DNA from 2 places in the Streptomyces rimosus genome. Region 2 is predicted to be linked to the other one. Evidence: riboswitches for the same ligand, from Rfam matches in the RefSeq annotation. Region 2 holds a riboswitch; the other holds the start of a gene.

Region 1 (7,959 bases), 3.2 Mb from region 2:
GGTGGGCGGGGCCGGGGCGGCTCAGGTGCCTTGGCCAGGCTACTTGTCGGCGGCGTCGAGGCCGTTCCAGATGTTGTCGTACCAGGGCCGTTCCGCGGCGCCCTGGCCCGTGCGCCGCTTCCCGTCGCCGGAGCCGTCCTGGACGATGTAGCCGGTCTCCCCCGGCATGACGTAGTGCAGGTGCAGCCGGGCCTGCTGCCGTACGTACTCGGGGTCCTGCCAGCGGGCCTTCTCGTCGCGCAGCTCGTCGGCGCGCTGCCCGGCCCGCTCGGCCTGGCGGCGCTGGTCGGCGATCTCGGTGCGCTGCGAGAGGTACTGCCGGGTGGGGTAGGCGAGGGCGACGACCAGCGAGCACAGGACCAGGGCGAGCAGCGCCGCGCGGCCGGTCAGGCGGCCGCGGCGGCGCGGGCGGGCGCGCTGGACGCGGGCGGCGGCCTGCTCGCCGAGCGCCTTGAGCCGGGTCGCGGTGGAGAACCGTTCCGCGGACACGTCGCCCTCCCTGGGTGAGCGGCCCGGACCGGTGCGGCCCGGAGCACGTACGTCCCCGGCAACGGTACGGGACCGCCGCCGGGGACGTACGTCATTGACTGCCGCCGGGGCCGCGCGGCCCCGGGCGGATCAGTCCATTCAGCCCTTGCTGTGCTTGTCAGTCCGCGAAGCGCTGTGCCTACTGGTCCGCAAAGCGGAACCGCGGGAAGGCGGAGCGGCCCGCGTACACCGCCGCGTCGTCGAGGATCTCCTCGATGCGCAGCAGCTGGTTGTACTTGGCGACGCGCTCGGAGCGGGCCGGGGCGCCGGTCTTGATCTGGCCGCAGTTGGTGGCGACGGCCAGGTCGGCGATGGTGACGTCCTCGGTCTCGCCGGAGCGGTGCGACATCATGCACTTGAAGCCGTTGCGCTGGGCCAGCTCGACGGCGTCCAGGGTCTCGGTCAGCGAACCGATCTGGTTGACCTTGACCAGCAGGGCGTTGGCGGAGCCCTCCTCGATGCCGCGGGCCAGGCGCTCCGGGTTGGTGACGAACAGGTCGTCGCCGACCAGCTGCACCTTGGTGCCCAGGCGGTCGGTGATGACCTTCCAGCCGTCCCAGTCGTCCTCGAACAGCGGGTCCTCGATGGAGACCAGCGGGTAGGCGTCGACCAGCTCCGCGTAGTACGCGGTCATCTGCTCGGCGGTGCGCTGCTGGCCCTCGAACTCGTAGACGCCGTCCTTGTAGAACTCGGAGGCGGCGACGTCCAGCGCGAGCGCGATGTCCTGGCCGGGGGTGTAGCCGGCCTCCTTGATGGCCTCCAGGATGAGGTCCAGGGCCTCGCGGTTGGAGCCGAGGTTCGGGGCGAAGCCGCCCTCGTCGCCCAGGCCGGTGGCCAGGCCCTTGCCCTTGAGCACCTTCTTGAGGGTGTGGTAGACCTCGGCGCCCCAGCGCAGGGCCTCGGAGAAGGACTCCGCGCCGATCGGGGCGATCATGAACTCCTGGATGTCCACGTTGGAGTCGGCGTGCGAGCCGCCGTTCAGGATGTTCATCATCGGGACCGGCAGCACGTGGGCGTTCGGGCCGCCCAGGTAGCGGAACAGCGGCAGGTCGCTGGCCTCGGAGGCGGCGTGCGCGACGGCCAGGGAGACGCCCAGGATGGCGTTGGCGCCGAGCGAGCCCTTGTTGTCGGTGGCGTCCAGGTCGAACATGGCCTGGTCGATCAGGCGCTGCTCGGTGGCGTCGTAGCCGACCAGCTCCGGGCCGATCTGCTCGATGACCGCGAGGACGGCCTTCTCCACGCCCTTGCCCAGGTAGCGGTTCGGGTCCCCGTCCCGCAGCTCGATGGCCTCGAAGGCGCCGGTGGAGGCGCCGGACGGGACGGCGGCACGGCCGGTGCTGCCGTCGTCGAGGCCGACCTCGACCTCGACCGTGGGATTGCCTCGCGAGTCGAGGATCTCGCGAGCTACGACGACGTCGATGGACGGCACGTTGTCTCCTTCATGGGTGTCTGGAGTTCTGCAGCACGAGCCTAACGGCCTCCCGGGGTTCCGCTCGCCGCCAGCCCGGCCCTTGGGACGAATACACCCGCAAAGCCCCTGTTCACGGGACGTACGGGCGCAATGTTCGCTGAACGGGGAAGTGGGCGCGTGGGTGGTACGGGCCCACGGCGGGGCCGGGCGGCCGGCGGGGAAATGGAGAAGCCCCGCCGCGGCGCGTGCGGGGGTTCACACGCCGTGGCGGGGCGGTCTCACGGGATGAGCGGATTCCCGGTGTGAGCGGCCCGGCCCCGGGCGCGTGCCGTTCCGTACATACCGCCGTACGTACGGGGCGACACGGTCACCCGGGGGCCGTCAGGTTTCAGCGGGCTCAGACGGCCAGCTTCTGACCCGGGAAGATCAGGTTGGGGTTGCCGCCGATGACGGACTTGTTGTTCTCGTAGACCGACTTCCAGTTGGTGCCGTGGGAAGCGGCGATCTTGGCGAGGGTGTCACCGGACTTGACGGTGTAGTTGCCCTTGGGGTTCGACTTCGGCGTCGACTTGTGGGACGGGGCCGGGGTCTTGCGGGCCAGCTCCTCGCCCTGCTTACGGGCCTCGGAGCGCGAGGAGTGCTGCGGCGCCGAGTAGGAGCGCTGCGACTTGTAGGACTTGTGGGAGCCCTGCGAGGAGGAGCCGCCCTCGGCCGTGGCGTTCGAGTTGCCCTTGCCCAGGTGGCCGCCGGCGCAGGTCCAGGCGCCCGGGCCCTGGATGGCGAGCAGGCGCTCGGCCGCGGCGATCTGCTGGCTCTTGGAGGCCATGTCGGCGCGCGGGGCGTACTTGGTGCCGCCGGCGGCCTTCCAGCTGGAGTTGGTGAACTGCAGGCCACCGTAGTAGCCGTTGCCGGTGTTGATCGACCAGTTGCCGCCGGACTCGCACTGGGCGACGGCGTCCCAGTTGTTCGCGGCGGAGGCAGAGGTGGCGCCCATCAGCGGGACGGCCACAGCGGCACCGGCGACGCCGGCCAGCGTGGCGACGCGGACGGCCTTGGACGGACGGCGGTGCTTGCCCTTGGAGTTCAGCATGGTTCGTTTCCTCACCGACGCCTACGAGGTGAGCTGTCGGGTTCGGGCTGTGAGTGGCCCGGCCGCGTGAACCTCCACGCGGCTTCACCCCAAGCCGGCTGTCCCGCTTCCGCGGGCGGGGCCGGCGACTTACCTTGGGTCCCCCGCTCCTGCCTTCGGCGCTGTCGCGACGTATGACCTCCGGCCACCGGCAGGATTCGGCGTGTGGCTGAAGGGCCCGCTTTGGCGAGCGATGAAGACGGTAAACACGAACGGCCCGCCGGTTCAAACCCCTACATCTGAGGCCAGTTGGCCCTCAGACATCACAGGATCATTACATTTCCGCAGGTCGTCGCAGGTTTGGAAACAACGGACAGGGCGGACGGCGGGTTGCCGAACGAGATCCATGTCTCACTTTCACCAAACCGGGTAATTGCTCATGAACCGCTCGGTTCGGCGGTCACATCAAGGCGCTGGCCAGGGTGAATGAGGTCCGGATCGCCCCCGATGACACCTTTGTTGGCTTTGTACAGCGCCGGCCAGCCCCCGGAGACCCCGCGGTCCTCGGCGATCGCTGACAGGTTGTCACCCGGCCGCACGGTGTAGTCGCCGGGCGACGCCGGGTCCGTACGGTGCGCGTCGCCGCCGCGCGACGGGTGCTCCCCGTCCCGTCGGCCCGCGTCACCCGCGCCTCCGGTGCCCGTGGCGGGCCCCTCGTCCTCGCTGGGCTTGCCGCGGTGCTTGCCGCCCTGGGACGGGGGCGTGGTGGGGTCCGTGGCCTTGTCGCCGCCGGGAGTGGCCGGGTCCTGCGTACGGCCCGTACCGGACGGGTCCGGCGTACGGGACGCGTCGCCGCTGCCGGACGGGTCGGTCGGCGACGGCTTCGGCTCCGGGGTCCGCGTGCCGCCGGGCTCGGGGGTTCTGGACGGCGCGCCGGAGCCGGAGGGCGACGGCTCGGCCGGAGTGGAAGGGGAGGGCTTGGAGGAGGGGGTCGAGGAGGAGGGCTCCGGCGACGGGGTGGTGCCCGGGTCCACGTCCGGCTTGCCCCCGCCCTTCTTGAGCCCCGCGTTCACCGCGCAGCTCGGCCAGGTGTCCGGCCCCCGCGCGGCGAGGATCGACTCGGCGACGGCTATCTGCTGCGAGCGGCTGGCCAGGTCGGGGCGCGAGGCGTACGCCGCGCCGCCGTTCGTGTCCCACATCTCCTGGGTCAACTGCAGGCCGCCGTAGAACCCGTTGCCGGAGTTGGCGCTCCACACGCCGCCGCTCTCGCACTGTGCGACCCGGTCCCAGGTGGCGGCGTCGGCCGCCTGCGCGTCGGCGGTGGCGAGCAGGGGCATGGCGAGGGCGCCGCCGACGGCTCCCGCCGTGACGAAGATGGCCGGAGCCTGACGGGGGCGACGGTGTCGGCCGGTCCCGGAGCGCATGCGGTTGCCTTTCGAGCGGCGGTTGAGTTGTCGTCGAAAGGCCGGGACCGTGGGCCGCACGGCCCGCCCCGGCCTTTCAGACGGATGAAAGTAGCGGTGCGGCCCGCTCGTCACAAGCCGGTGTAGCGGAGATCACGCTCAGGTCACGGCCTGACGTGGCGTCACTTCCGTACGGGAGGTGGCGTCACTTCCGCACAAGCGGAACCGTCACTTCCGTACGGGCGTGAACTCCACCGGCAGGGCCCGCAGCCCTCGCATGATCAGCCCGCCGCGCCACCGCAGATCGTCCGGGTCGGCGGCGAGTGCCAGGTCCGGCAGCCGGGTCAGCAGCGTGGCGATGGCGGCCTGGCCTTCGAGACGGGCCAGCGGCGCGCCCAGGCAGTAGTGGATGCCGTGGCCGTATCCGAGGTGCTGATTGTCGCGGCGGCGCAGGTCCAGTACGTCCGGTTCCGCGAAGCGCCGCGGGTCGCGGTCGGCGGCGGCGAGCACGACCAGGACCGGATCTCCCTCGGCGATGCGCTGCCCGCCCAGGGTCAGGTCCCGGGTCGCGAAGCGCCAGGTGGCCAGCTCGACCGGGCCGTCGTAGCGCAGCAGCTCCTCGACCCCGGCGGCGAGCAGCTCCGTATCGCCCGCCGCAGCGGCCTTCTGGAGCAGTGCGCGCTGGTCAGGGTGGCGCAGCAGCTGGTACACGCCGTTGCCGATGAGATTGACGGTGGTCTCGAAGCCCGCGAACAGCAGGATGAAGGCCATCGCGGCGGCCTCGTTCTCCGTCAGGTGCTCGCCGTGGTCGGAGGCGCGGATCAGGCCGGAGATGAGGTCGTCGGCCCCTTCCTCCCCCAGGGCCTCGCGCTTGCGGTGGATCAGCTCGGCGAGGTAGCCGCGCATCTTCTTCACCGACCGGGCGACGCCGCCGCGCGGCCCGCCGCCGTGCCGGATCATCATCCCGGCCCAGTCGCGGAAGTCGTCCTGGTCCTCGCGCGGGACACCGAGCAGATCGCAGATGGCGTAGATGGGGAGCGGGAAGGCGAACTCGTGGATGAGATCGGCCTCGCCGCGCTCCGCGAAGGAGTCGATCAGCGCGTCGGTCAGTTCCTGTACGCGCGGCGCGAACCGGGCGATGCGGCGCGGGGTGAAGGCTTTGGAGACCAGGCGGCGCAGCCGGGTGTGGTCCGGTGGGTCGATGTTGAGCAGGTGCGTCATCAGGTTGGCGCCCCGCTCGCCGGGGATGCCGACCTTGCCCTTGCCGTGCGCGGCCTCGCTGTGGTGCACCGGGTTCTTCGACAGCCGGGTGTCGGCGAGCGCCTGCCGCGCGTCCGCGTACCGGGTCACCAGCCAGGCTTCGACACCGCTGGGCAGCCGGGTGCGGTGTACGGGCGCGTGCTCGCGCAGCCAGGCGTACGCCGGGTACGGGTCGGCGGCGAACTCCCACGTGAACAGTTCCGGACAGGGCGGGACGGCCGCCGGTCCGTGGCCGGACACGGGGCAGGCCGTGCCGGGCGCGGCGGGGGCCGCGGGCTGTTCATCGGAGGGGGGCGGGGTCTGCTGGCGCACCCCTCGACGTTAACCCCCGCCGAACGAGCCGCTGTGCCCCTCCTGCCAGCGCTTGCGCTCCCGGTCCTGGTCCTCGCCGTGGCGGGTGGGCGCGTTGCCGTAGTCGGGCAGCTCGTGCGGGGTCAGCCGGTGGTCGCCGTCCCGCGGCACCTCGTTGGGGTCGCGCAGTTCGCTCTCGTACCCGGTCGGGTTCTTGGGCGGCGTCGGCTGGGTCTCCGGCTCGGGCGGAGCGGGCTCGCGGTCCCGGCGGCGCCTGCCGTAGACCACGGCGAGGATCAGCCCCAGAACGATGACGATCCCGGCGACCAGCGGACCGGTGCCGACGACCATGTCCCGGGTGAAGTCCACGGCCTGCTGCACGGAGCCGATGTCCTGGGCCGGTGTGGCCGAAGCGATCGTTGCTGTCATTCGACCCGGGTACCCGGGTGGGCGGGGACGATGCGCGGGCGGGGGCCGTAGCGGACCGTCCGGCCGGTACGGGGGCGAAGCCGCAGGTCAGCGGAGGTTTGTCGGGCTGTCGGCCAGATGCCCTGAGCAACCGGACAGCCGATCAGGTGCTTGGAGCAACCGGATCACCGCTCAGGTGCTTTGAGCAGCCGGTACGGCCGGCACCCGGTCCGGGTCGGTACCCGGGTCCGAAGGATCCACCCCCAGCGCCGCCAGAAAGGCCGCCGCCGCGGGCGAGGGCCCCAGCCGGTTCCATACGACGCGTTCGACCCGGGCGGGGGCGCTGTGGACGCGCACCACGCTCAGCCCGGTCAGCTCCGAGGCGAACGCCTGTGGCACCATGCCGATGCCCAGCCCGGCGCGGACCAGCTTGGCCAGGAACTCCACGGTGGTCACCTCGAAGGCCACCTCGGTCGTCAGGCCCGCCGCGCGGAACGCCTCGTCCCGCTGGCGGCGGGCCGCCGAACCGGCCGTGAAGTCCACGAAGGTCTCCTCGGCGAGCCGCGGCAGATCCGTCCACTCCCGGCCCGCCAGCGGGTGGCCCGGCGGTACGACGGCCACCAGCTCGCCGTGGGCCAGCGCCCGCTCCCGTACGCCCTGGCTGCGGGCGCCCGGCACCAGGCCGACGAAGGCGACGTCCAGCGTGCCCTGCCGGACCTGCTCGATCAGCTGCTCGCTCATCTCCATGCGCAGGCTGATCCGCACCTGGGGATAGCGGGCACGGTAGGCGCCCAGCTCGCGGGCCAGGTCGACGGCCGCGACGGTGGAGATCGCGCCCACGGCCAGCCGGCCGCGTACCTCGCCGGCCACCGCCTCCACCTCGGCGCGGGCCCGGTCGGCCGCCTCCAGGGCCTGCCGGGCGACCGGTACGAACGCCTCGCCCGCGGCCGTCAGCCGCACGCTGCGGCTCGTACGGTGGAAGAGCCGGGCGCCGAGCTCCTTCTCCAGGCGGGCGATCTGGTGGCTGAGCGCGGACTGCACCACATGGCAGCGCTCGGCGGCCCGGGTGAAGCCACCGGTCTCGGCGACCGCGACCACGTACCGCATCTGTTGCAGCTCCATGCGGCGAGCGTAGCCAGCGCCCCGCCACCGGCCGTCGATCGCGGTTCACGATGGGTGGGATGACAACTATGTGTTGGACTCATCGACCGGTGCCGCGGAGGCTGAGGGGCGGAGCAACACCGACGGGGTGGCGCGCAGTGCGGAAAGGGACCTGATGTCTACCCAGGAATCGCGGGAAGAGGGGCAGCCCGGGCTGGGGCGCGGCACGCTGCTGCTGATGTCCGTGGCGACCGGCCTGTCGGTCGCGGGCAACTACTTCGCGCAGCCGCTGCTCGACGTCATAGGCCGCGACCTGCACCTGGGCTCCGCCACCACGGCCCTGGTGGTGACCGTCGCGCAGGTCGGCTACGGCCTGGGGCTGCTGTTCCTCGTCCCGCTCGGCGACCTGCTGGAACGGCGGCGGCTGGCGGTGAGCCTGTGCGCGGCCACCGCGGTCTTCCTGACCATTACGGCCAGTGCGCCCAACG
Region 2 (7,959 bases):
CGCTCGACATGCGCCGCCATCAGGGCGCGCGCCCGCTCCGCGTCGCCCCGGCCCACCGCGTCCAGCACCGCGCCGTACTCCTCCCAGGAGCGCTCCTCGCGGGCCGGGGGCTCGACCGCGTACATCCACTCGATCTTGCGCCGGAGCTGGGTGAGGAGCGCCGCCAGGCTCGCGCTGCCGGACGCCTGGGCGAGCGTCTCGTGGAACCAGCCGTCCAGTTGGCGCAGCTCGGCGCGCTGGCCGTGCCGGGCGCGCTCCCGGCCCAGCCGGACGATGCCGCGCAGCACCTTCAGGTGCGCGGCGGTGCGGCGGGCGGCGGCGCGGGCCGCGCCCAGCGGCTCCAGCAGGCCGCGGATGTCCAGGAGGTCGGCCGCCTCGCGCTCCGTGAGCGCGGCCACGCAGGCGCCCGCGTGGTGCCGGATGGTGACGAAACCCTCGGACTCCAGCGTGCGCAGCGCCTCGCGCACGGGGACGCGGGAGACGCCGTACCGGCCGGCCAGCAGTTCCTCGATCAGCCGGCTGCCCGGCGGGAGGACGCCGGATACGATGTCGTCCCGGATCGCCGTGCACACCGCGTGCGCGGAAATATGGCCTCGCATCGTCCGTGCCTCCGCCGTCATTCCCGGGAAACGTCCGCCTATTGCCGCCGGGCGGCGGCATTCGTCGTGACTCTATTCGACGGGGACGGGATTTCCGACGGCCACGGCGCATTCATGGATATTTTTTGGCCAGCCGGAAAACCCGGCACCGACGGGCCGCGGTTCCGCAAACGCCGGTGCCCCGGCCGCGAGGGCCGGGGCACCGGGTGGGGACGGGTGTACGTCAGACGTTGACGCCGTGCGAGCGCAGGTAGGCGACCGGGTCCATGTCGGAGCCATACTCGGCCGAGGTGCGGGCCTCGAAGTGCAGGTGCGGCCCGGTGGTGTTGCCGGTGTTGCCCGACAGGGCGATCTGCTGGCCCGGCGTGACGGTCTGGCCGACCGAGACGCTGATGGACGACAGGTGGCCGTACTGGGTGTAGGTGCCGTCGTTCATCTTGATGACGACGTTGTTCCCGTACGCGCCGCCCCAGCCGGCCTCGACGACGGTGCCGGAGCCCACGGCGTGGACGGTGGTCCCGGAGTCGGCGTGGAAGTCGATGCCGGTGTGGCTGCCGGAGGACCACAGGCCGCTGGACGCCTTGTAGCTGGTGGAGACGTAGGAGCCGTCGACGGGGGCGACGTACGTCAGCAGGCGCTTGCGCTCGGCCTCGCGGGCGGCGCGCTCCTCGGCCTCCCGCTGCTTCTTGGCCTCGGCCTCGGCCTTGCGCTTGGCCTCCGCGGCCTGCTGGCGCGCCTCCGCCTCGGCCTTGGCCTGCGCGGCGGCCGCGTCGGCGGCCTCCTGCTGCGCGTCGGCCTGCGCCTCGATCTGCTCGGCGAGCTCGTCACCGAGGACGACGGCCTGGTGGAAGCCGGTGTCGTGGGTGTTCGCCTCGTCCGGGTTGCCCGCCGCCAGTGCCGGGGAGGCGACGGTGGCGACGACGCCGGAGGCGGCGAGCGTGGCTATGCCGGCCAGATTGCGGGTCGCCCGAGCGCTGCGGCTCGGACCACGGTGCTTCCCGGTGCCACGGGTGAACGCCATGGGGTGGCTGTGTCCTTTCCTTCCCTCTCGCCTACCGGGTTAGCTGACGGGTTCGGAGCAGGAAGGTCTCCTACGGGCCCCTCCGGGAAGGCGCCCGATTCACCCCAGGGGACGTGGGTCCCCGGCTCCCCTGGCTCGCGCCGTACGGGGACTCGGCGATGACTGTCCGTGCCGCGGTTGCGGCGGTGATCCCGCGGACAGCCGGATCGACGCTAAACGGGGCCACTTTCGAACGGCAAACAGAACCCCGATTTTGTGCCGTACGCCACACGGTCATCACGCAACCACCCCCCGCAATTGGGACATAAAGAAGATCCAGTGGCACGGGCGCACCACTGGATCCGCTTCATGACATCGCGTCACCCCGGCGGGTCATGACCCGCCGGGGCCGGGCGACGCCCGTGACGGGCCGTCAGCCCTTGACCACCGTCACCTCGCCGATGCCGAGCGCCTTGACGGGCTCCTCGATCTCGGCCGCGTCGCCCACCAGGACGGTCACCAGCCGGTCCACCGGGAAGGCGTTGACGGCCGCGGCGGTCGCCTCGACCGTGCCGGTCCGCGCCAGCCGGACGTACAGCTGCGCCTGGTAGTCGTCCGGGAGCTGCTGCTCGACCTGGTCGGCGAGGGTGCCGGCGACCGCCGCGGCGGTCTCGTACTTCAGGGGCGCGACACCGACCAGGTTCTGGACGGCCACGTCCCGCTCCTCGTCCGTCAGGCCCTCCGCCGCGAGGGTGCGCAGCACCTTCCACAGGTCCTCCAGCGCCGGACCGGTGGAGGCGGTGTCCACCGAGCCGCTGATGGCGAGCATCGCGGCGCCGTCGCCGTCGGCCGAGGAGCGCAGCACCTGGCCGAAGGCGCGCACCCCGTAGGTGTAGCCCTTCTCCTCGCGCAGCACCCGGTCCAGGCGGGAGGTGAGGGTGCCGCCGAGGCAGTACGTTCCGAGGACCTGCGCGGGCCAGACGCGGTCGTGCCGGTCCGGGCCGATGCGGCCGATGAGCAGCTGGGTCTGTACGGCGCCGGGGCGGTCGACGATCACCACGCGGCCGGTGTCGTCGGCCGAGATCGGGCTGGCCTTGACCGGCTCGGCGGGCGAACCCGTCCACGTGCCGAGGCTCTCCGCCAGGGCCGCGTCCACGTCGACGCCTGTGAAGTCGCCGACGATGACGGCGGTGGCCGTGGCGGGGCGGACGTGGGCCTCGTAGAAGGCGCGGACGGCCGCCGCGTCGATACGGGAGACGGTCTCCTCGGTGCCCTGGCGCGGCCGGGACATCCGCGAGTCGGCCGGGAACAGCTCCTTGGACAGGGCCATCGCGGCGCGCCGGGCCGGGTTGGCCAGCTCGTGCGGGATCTCGTCGAGGCGGTTGCGCACCAGGCGCTCGACCTCGCTGTCCGGGAAGGCCGGGGCGCGCAGGGCGTCGGCGAGCAGGCCGAGCGCCTTGTCCAGCCGGGAGGCCGGGACCTCCAGGGAGACACGGACGCCGGGGTGGTCGGCGTGCGAGTCCAGGGTGGCGCCGCAGCGCTCCAGCTCGGCGGCGAACTGCTCGGCGTCGTGCTTGTCGGTGCCCTCGGACAGGGCCCGCGCCATGATCGTGGCGACGCCGTCCAGGCCCTCGGGCTCGGCCTCCAGGGGCGCGACGATGTCGATCTCGACGGCGACGACCTGCTGGCCGGGGCGGTGGCTGCGCAGGACCGTCAGGCCGTTGGGCAGCTGCGCCCGCTCGGGGGCGGGGAACGCCCACGGCTTGGGCTCGCCGCCGGCCGGCTGCGGATGGAAGGTCATCGTGCTGCTGACGGCGTCGCTCACTGGGCCGCCTCCTCGTCGTTGTCCTCGGCGGCGGTCGGCTCGGTCGGCTCGTACACGAGCACCGCGCGGTTGTCGGGGCGCAGCCGGGCCTTGGCGACCTCCTGCACCTCCTGCGGGGTGATGTCCAGGACGCGCCGTACGGCGGTCAGGGCGAGCTGCGGGTCGCCGAACAGGACCGCGTAACGGCACAGTTCGTCGGCGCGCCCGGCGGCCGTGGCGAGCCGGTCCAGCCACTCCCGCTCCAACTGGGCCTGCGCGCGCTCCATCTCCTCGGGGCTCGGGCCCTCCTCGGCGAAGCGGGCCAGCTCCTCGTCCACGGCGCTCTCGATCTCCGGCACCTCGACGCCGCCGGAGGTCTTCACGTCCAGCCAGCCGAGCGAGGGGGCGCCGGCCAGCCGCAGCAGGCCGAAGCCCGCGGCCACGGCCGTACGGTCGCGGCGCACCAGCCGGTTGTACAGGCGCGAGGACTCGCCGCCGCCGAGCACCGTCAGCGCCAGATCGGCGGCGTCGGCCTCGCGGGTGCCGTCCTGTGGGAGGCGGTAGGCGGCCATCAGGGCGCGGGAGGGGACGTCCTCCTCGACGACCTCGCGCAGCTCCTCGCCGATGACGTCCGGGAGGGAGCCGTCGCGGGGCGGCTGCTTGCCCTCGTGGCCGGGGATGGAGCCGAAGTACTTCTCCACCCAGGCGAGGGTCTGCTCGGGGTCGATGTCGCCGACGACCGAGAGGACCGCGTTGTTGGGCGCGTAGTACGTACGGAAGAAGGCCCGCGCGTCCTCCAGGGAGGCGGCGTCCAGGTCGGCCATCGAACCGATGGGCGTGTGGTGGTACGGGTGGCCCTCCGGGTACGCCATGGCCGTCAGCTTCTCGAAGGCCGTGCCGTAGGGGACGTTGTCGTAGCGCTGGCGGCGCTCGTTCTTGACGACGTCGCGCTGGTTCTCCAGGGACTCCTCGTCCAGCGCCGTCAGCAGGGAGCCCATGCGGTCGGCCTCCAGCCACAGCGCGAGCTCCAGCTGGTGGGCGGGCATGGTCTCGAAGTAGTTGGTGCGCTCGAAGCTGGTCGTGCCGTTCAGGGAGCCGCCGGCGCCCTGGACCAGTTCGAAGTGGCCGTTGCCGGTGACCTGGGCGGATCCCTGGAACATCAGGTGCTCGAAGAGGTGGGCCAGACCGGTGCGGCCCTTGACCTCGTGGCGGGAGCCGACGTCGTACCAGAGGCAGACCGCGGCGACCGGGGTCAAATGATCTTCGGAGAGCACCACGCGCAGGCCGTTGGCCAGCCGGTGCTCGGTCGCTGTCAGGCCGCCGGAGCCGGCTTGTTCTGTGGCCGTGTGACCCATGGGCATGTACGTCCCTTCGATCCGCTTGCGAGGAAGTTCTGTCACTGTATGCAAGCGCGTCGGGCTATGGCGAAGTTCCCGTCCGGGCTGCCTCGTACGAGCGGACTTCGCCGCCGACCCGTCCGGCGGCCCGGGGAGGGTCGCGGTCGGCGTTGTCAGTGGGGCGGGCCACAATGGTCCGCACAAGACCCGAACGTGATCCAGCATCGGCAAGCAGCAGGACGCAAGCGAAGGAGCCGCAGCCGCGATGGCCCGCCGTAGCACGAAGACCCCGCCGCCGGACGACTTCGAGGAGAGGATCCTCGACATCGACGTCGTCGACGAGATGCAGGGCTCCTTCCTTGAGTACGCGTACTCGGTCATCTACTCCCGCGCCCTCCCGGACGCCCGCGACGGCCTCAAGCCCGTGCACCGCCGCATCCTCTACCAGATGAACGAGATGGGGCTGCGCCCCGAACGCAGCTACGTCAAGTGCGCCCGCGTCGTCGGCGAGGTGATGGGTAAGCTCCACCCGCACGGCGACGCCTCCATCTACGACGCCCTGGTGCGGATGGCGCAGCCCTTCTCCATGCGGCTGCCCCTGGTCGACGGCCACGGCAACTTCGGCTCGCTCGGCAACGACGACCCGCCCGCCGCCATGCGGTACACCGAGTGCAAGATGGCCTCGGCCACCTCCCTGATGACGGAGTCCATCGACGAGGACACGGTCGACTTCGCGCCGAACTACGACGGCCAGGAGCAGGAGCCCGTCGCCCTCCCGGCGGCCTACCCGAACCTGCTGGTCAACGGCGCGTCCGGAATCGCCGTCGGCATGGCGACGAACATGCCGCCGCACAACCTCGGCGAGGTGATCGCCGCCGCCCGCCACCTGATCAAGCACCCGAACGCGGACCTCGAAACGCTGATGCGGTTCGTGCCGGGCCCCGACCTGCCGACCGGCGGCCGGATCGTGGGCCTGGGCGGCATCCGGGACGCGTACGAGACCGGCCGCGGCACCTTCAAGATCCGCGCCACCGTCTCGATCGAGAACGTCACCGCCCGCCGCAAGGGCCTGGTCGTCACCGAACTGCCGTTCGCAGTGGGCCCCGAGAAGGTCATCTCCAAGATCAAGGACCTGGTGGGCGCGAAGAAGCTCCAGGGCATCGCGGACGTGAAGGACCTCACCGACCGCGAGCACGGCCTGCGCCTGGTCATCGAGATCAAGAACGGCTTCAACCCGGAAGCCGTCCTGGAGCAGCTGTACAAGCTCACGGCCATGGAGGAGTCCTTCGGCATCAACAACGTCGCGCTGGTCGACGGCCAGCCGCTGACGCTGGGCCTGAAGGAGCTGCTGGAGGTCTACGTCGACCACCGCTTCGACGTGGTGCGCCGCCGCAGCGAGTTCCGGCGCGGCAAGAAGCGCGACCGCCTCCACCTGGTCGAGGGCCTGCTGACGGCCCTGGTCGACATCGACGAGGTCATCCGCCTGATCCGCTCCAGCGAGAACAGCGCGCAGGCCAAGGAGCGGCTGATCGACCGCTTCGGCCTCAGCGACGTCCAGACGCAGTACATCCTCGACACCCCGCTGCGCCGGCTGACCAAGTTCGACCGCATCGAGCTGGAGTCCGAGCGCGACACCCTCAAGGCCGACATCGAGAAGCTGACGAAGATCCTCGACTCGGACGCCGAGCTGCGCAAGCTGGTCTCGAACGAGCTGGCCTCGGTGGCCAAGAAGTACGGCACGGACCGGCGCACGGTCCTGCTGGAGTCGGCGGGCGCCCCGGTGGCGGCGGTGCCGCTGGAGGTCGCCGACGACCCGTGCCGGGTGCTGCTGTCCTCGACGGGGCTGCTGGCCCGTACGGCCAACGGCGAGGTGAGCTTCGACGCGGAGGCCAGGCGCGTCAAGCACGACGTGATCGTCTCGGCGGTGCCGGCCACCACCCGCGGCGAGGTGGGCGCGGTGACGTCCGCCGGCCGGCTGCTGCGCCTCCAGGTGGTCGACCTGCCGCAGCTGCCGGACACCGTCGCGGCGCCGAACCTCTCCGGCGGCGCGCCGGTCGCGGAATTCCTCTCCCTCCAGGAGGGCGAGGAGCTGATCTGCCTGATGACGCTCGACGAGTCCTCGCCGGGCCTGGCGCTCGGCACCCAGCAGGGCATCGTCAAGCGCGTGGTGCCGGACTATCCCTCCCACAAGGAGGAGTTGGAGGTCATCACCCTCAAGGACGGCGACCGCATCGTGGGCGCCGCGGAGCTGCGCACGGGCGAGGAGGACCTGGTCTTCATCACCAACGAGGCGCAGCTGCTGCGCTATCCGGCGGGGCAGGTGCGGCCGCAGGGCCGGCCGGCCGGCGGCATGACGGGCATCAAGCTGGGCCCGGACGCGAAGGTGATCTTCTTCTCGGCCGTCGACCCGGCCGCCGACGCCATGGTCTTCACGGTCTCCGGCTCGCACGGCACGCTCGACGACTCGGTCTCGACGGCCAAGCTCACCCCCTTCGACCAGTACCCGCGCAAGGGCCGGGCGACCGGCGGCGTGCGCTGCCAGCGGTTCCTGAAGGGCGAGGACTGCCTGTCGCTGGCCTGGGCCGGCGCCACACCGGTACGGGCCGCGGACGCCAAGGGCTCCCCGGTCCCCCTGCCGGACCCGGACCCGCGGCGCGACGGCTCGGGCGTACCGCTGCAGAAGCCGGTCGCGGCGCTGGCGGGGCCGGTGTAGCCGGCGGGGTGATGTGAAAGCTGGTTGATGTGAGGACGGGGGCCCGGGCGGCTGCGGCCGGCCCGGGGCCCGTTCTTGCGTGGGGTCGTCGCCCTGTTGCTCTGCCGTCCGGTCTACGGGGTGTCCGCTCTACCGTCCGGCCTGCGGCTCCGGATCGGCGAAATCCCCGGGCTCTACAGGTGCGAGGTCGGCGGGCTCTGCCGGTGCGAGGCCCGCGGACCCATCGGGGTCCCCGGGCTCGTCCCCGGACAGTACGTACCGCAGCACCCCCCACATGCTGTCCGGCTCGGCGCGCTCCGGCCCCGTCTCCCGGCAGTCCGCCAGCTCCTCGCGCAGCGCCGCCGCGTCGACGCCGCTGCCGATCAGGACGAGCTGAGTGCGCCGCTCCTCGTCCGGCTGCCACGCCGAGGGGTAGAAGCGCAGGAAGTCGCCGACCGCGTGCACGGCGAACTTCTGCCGGTTCTCCGGTACGTCGAAGTGGACGAAGCCCTTGATCCGGTAGAGCC

What was found. Region 2 has a riboswitch for cyclic di-AMP ahead of CP984_RS09880 (M23 family metallopeptidase). Riboswitches for the same ligand answer to the same signal wherever they lie in the genome.
Region 1: it holds a riboswitch for cyclic di-AMP, as region 2 does, so the genes downstream of both, CP984_RS24445 (transglycosylase family protein) here and CP984_RS09880 (M23 family metallopeptidase) in region 2, are expected to answer to the same signal.

What each region holds. Positions count from the first base shown of each region.
Region 1 is NZ_CP023688.1:5,629,447-5,637,405, reverse strand. It holds gene CP984_RS24455 (FtsB family cell division protein) at 40-489, opposite strand; gene eno (phosphopyruvate hydratase) at 668-1,957, opposite strand; gene CP984_RS24445 (transglycosylase family protein) at 2,337-3,029, opposite strand; cyclic di-AMP (ydaO/yuaA leader) riboswitch at 3,033-3,200, opposite strand; gene CP984_RS24440 (LysM peptidoglycan-binding domain-containing protein) at 3,446-4,432, opposite strand; gene CP984_RS24435 (cytochrome P450 family protein) at 4,640-5,911, opposite strand; gene CP984_RS24430 (DUF6479 family protein) at 5,993-6,391, opposite strand; gene CP984_RS24425 (LysR family transcriptional regulator) at 6,563-7,492, opposite strand; gene CP984_RS24420 (MFS transporter) at 7,647-7,959, shown strand, end outside.
Region 2 is NZ_CP023688.1:2,450,819-2,458,777, forward strand. It holds gene CP984_RS09875 (GntR family transcriptional regulator) at 1-599, opposite strand, end outside; gene CP984_RS09880 (M23 family metallopeptidase) at 823-1,620, opposite strand; cyclic di-AMP (ydaO/yuaA leader) riboswitch at 1,634-1,788, opposite strand; gene CP984_RS43000 (hypothetical protein) at 1,833-1,970, opposite strand; gene CP984_RS09885 (M16 family metallopeptidase) at 2,033-3,400, opposite strand; gene CP984_RS09890 (M16 family metallopeptidase) at 3,421-4,758, opposite strand; gene CP984_RS09895 (DNA gyrase/topoisomerase IV subunit A) at 5,006-7,453, shown strand; gene CP984_RS09900 (CobW family GTP-binding protein) at 7,583-7,959, opposite strand, start outside.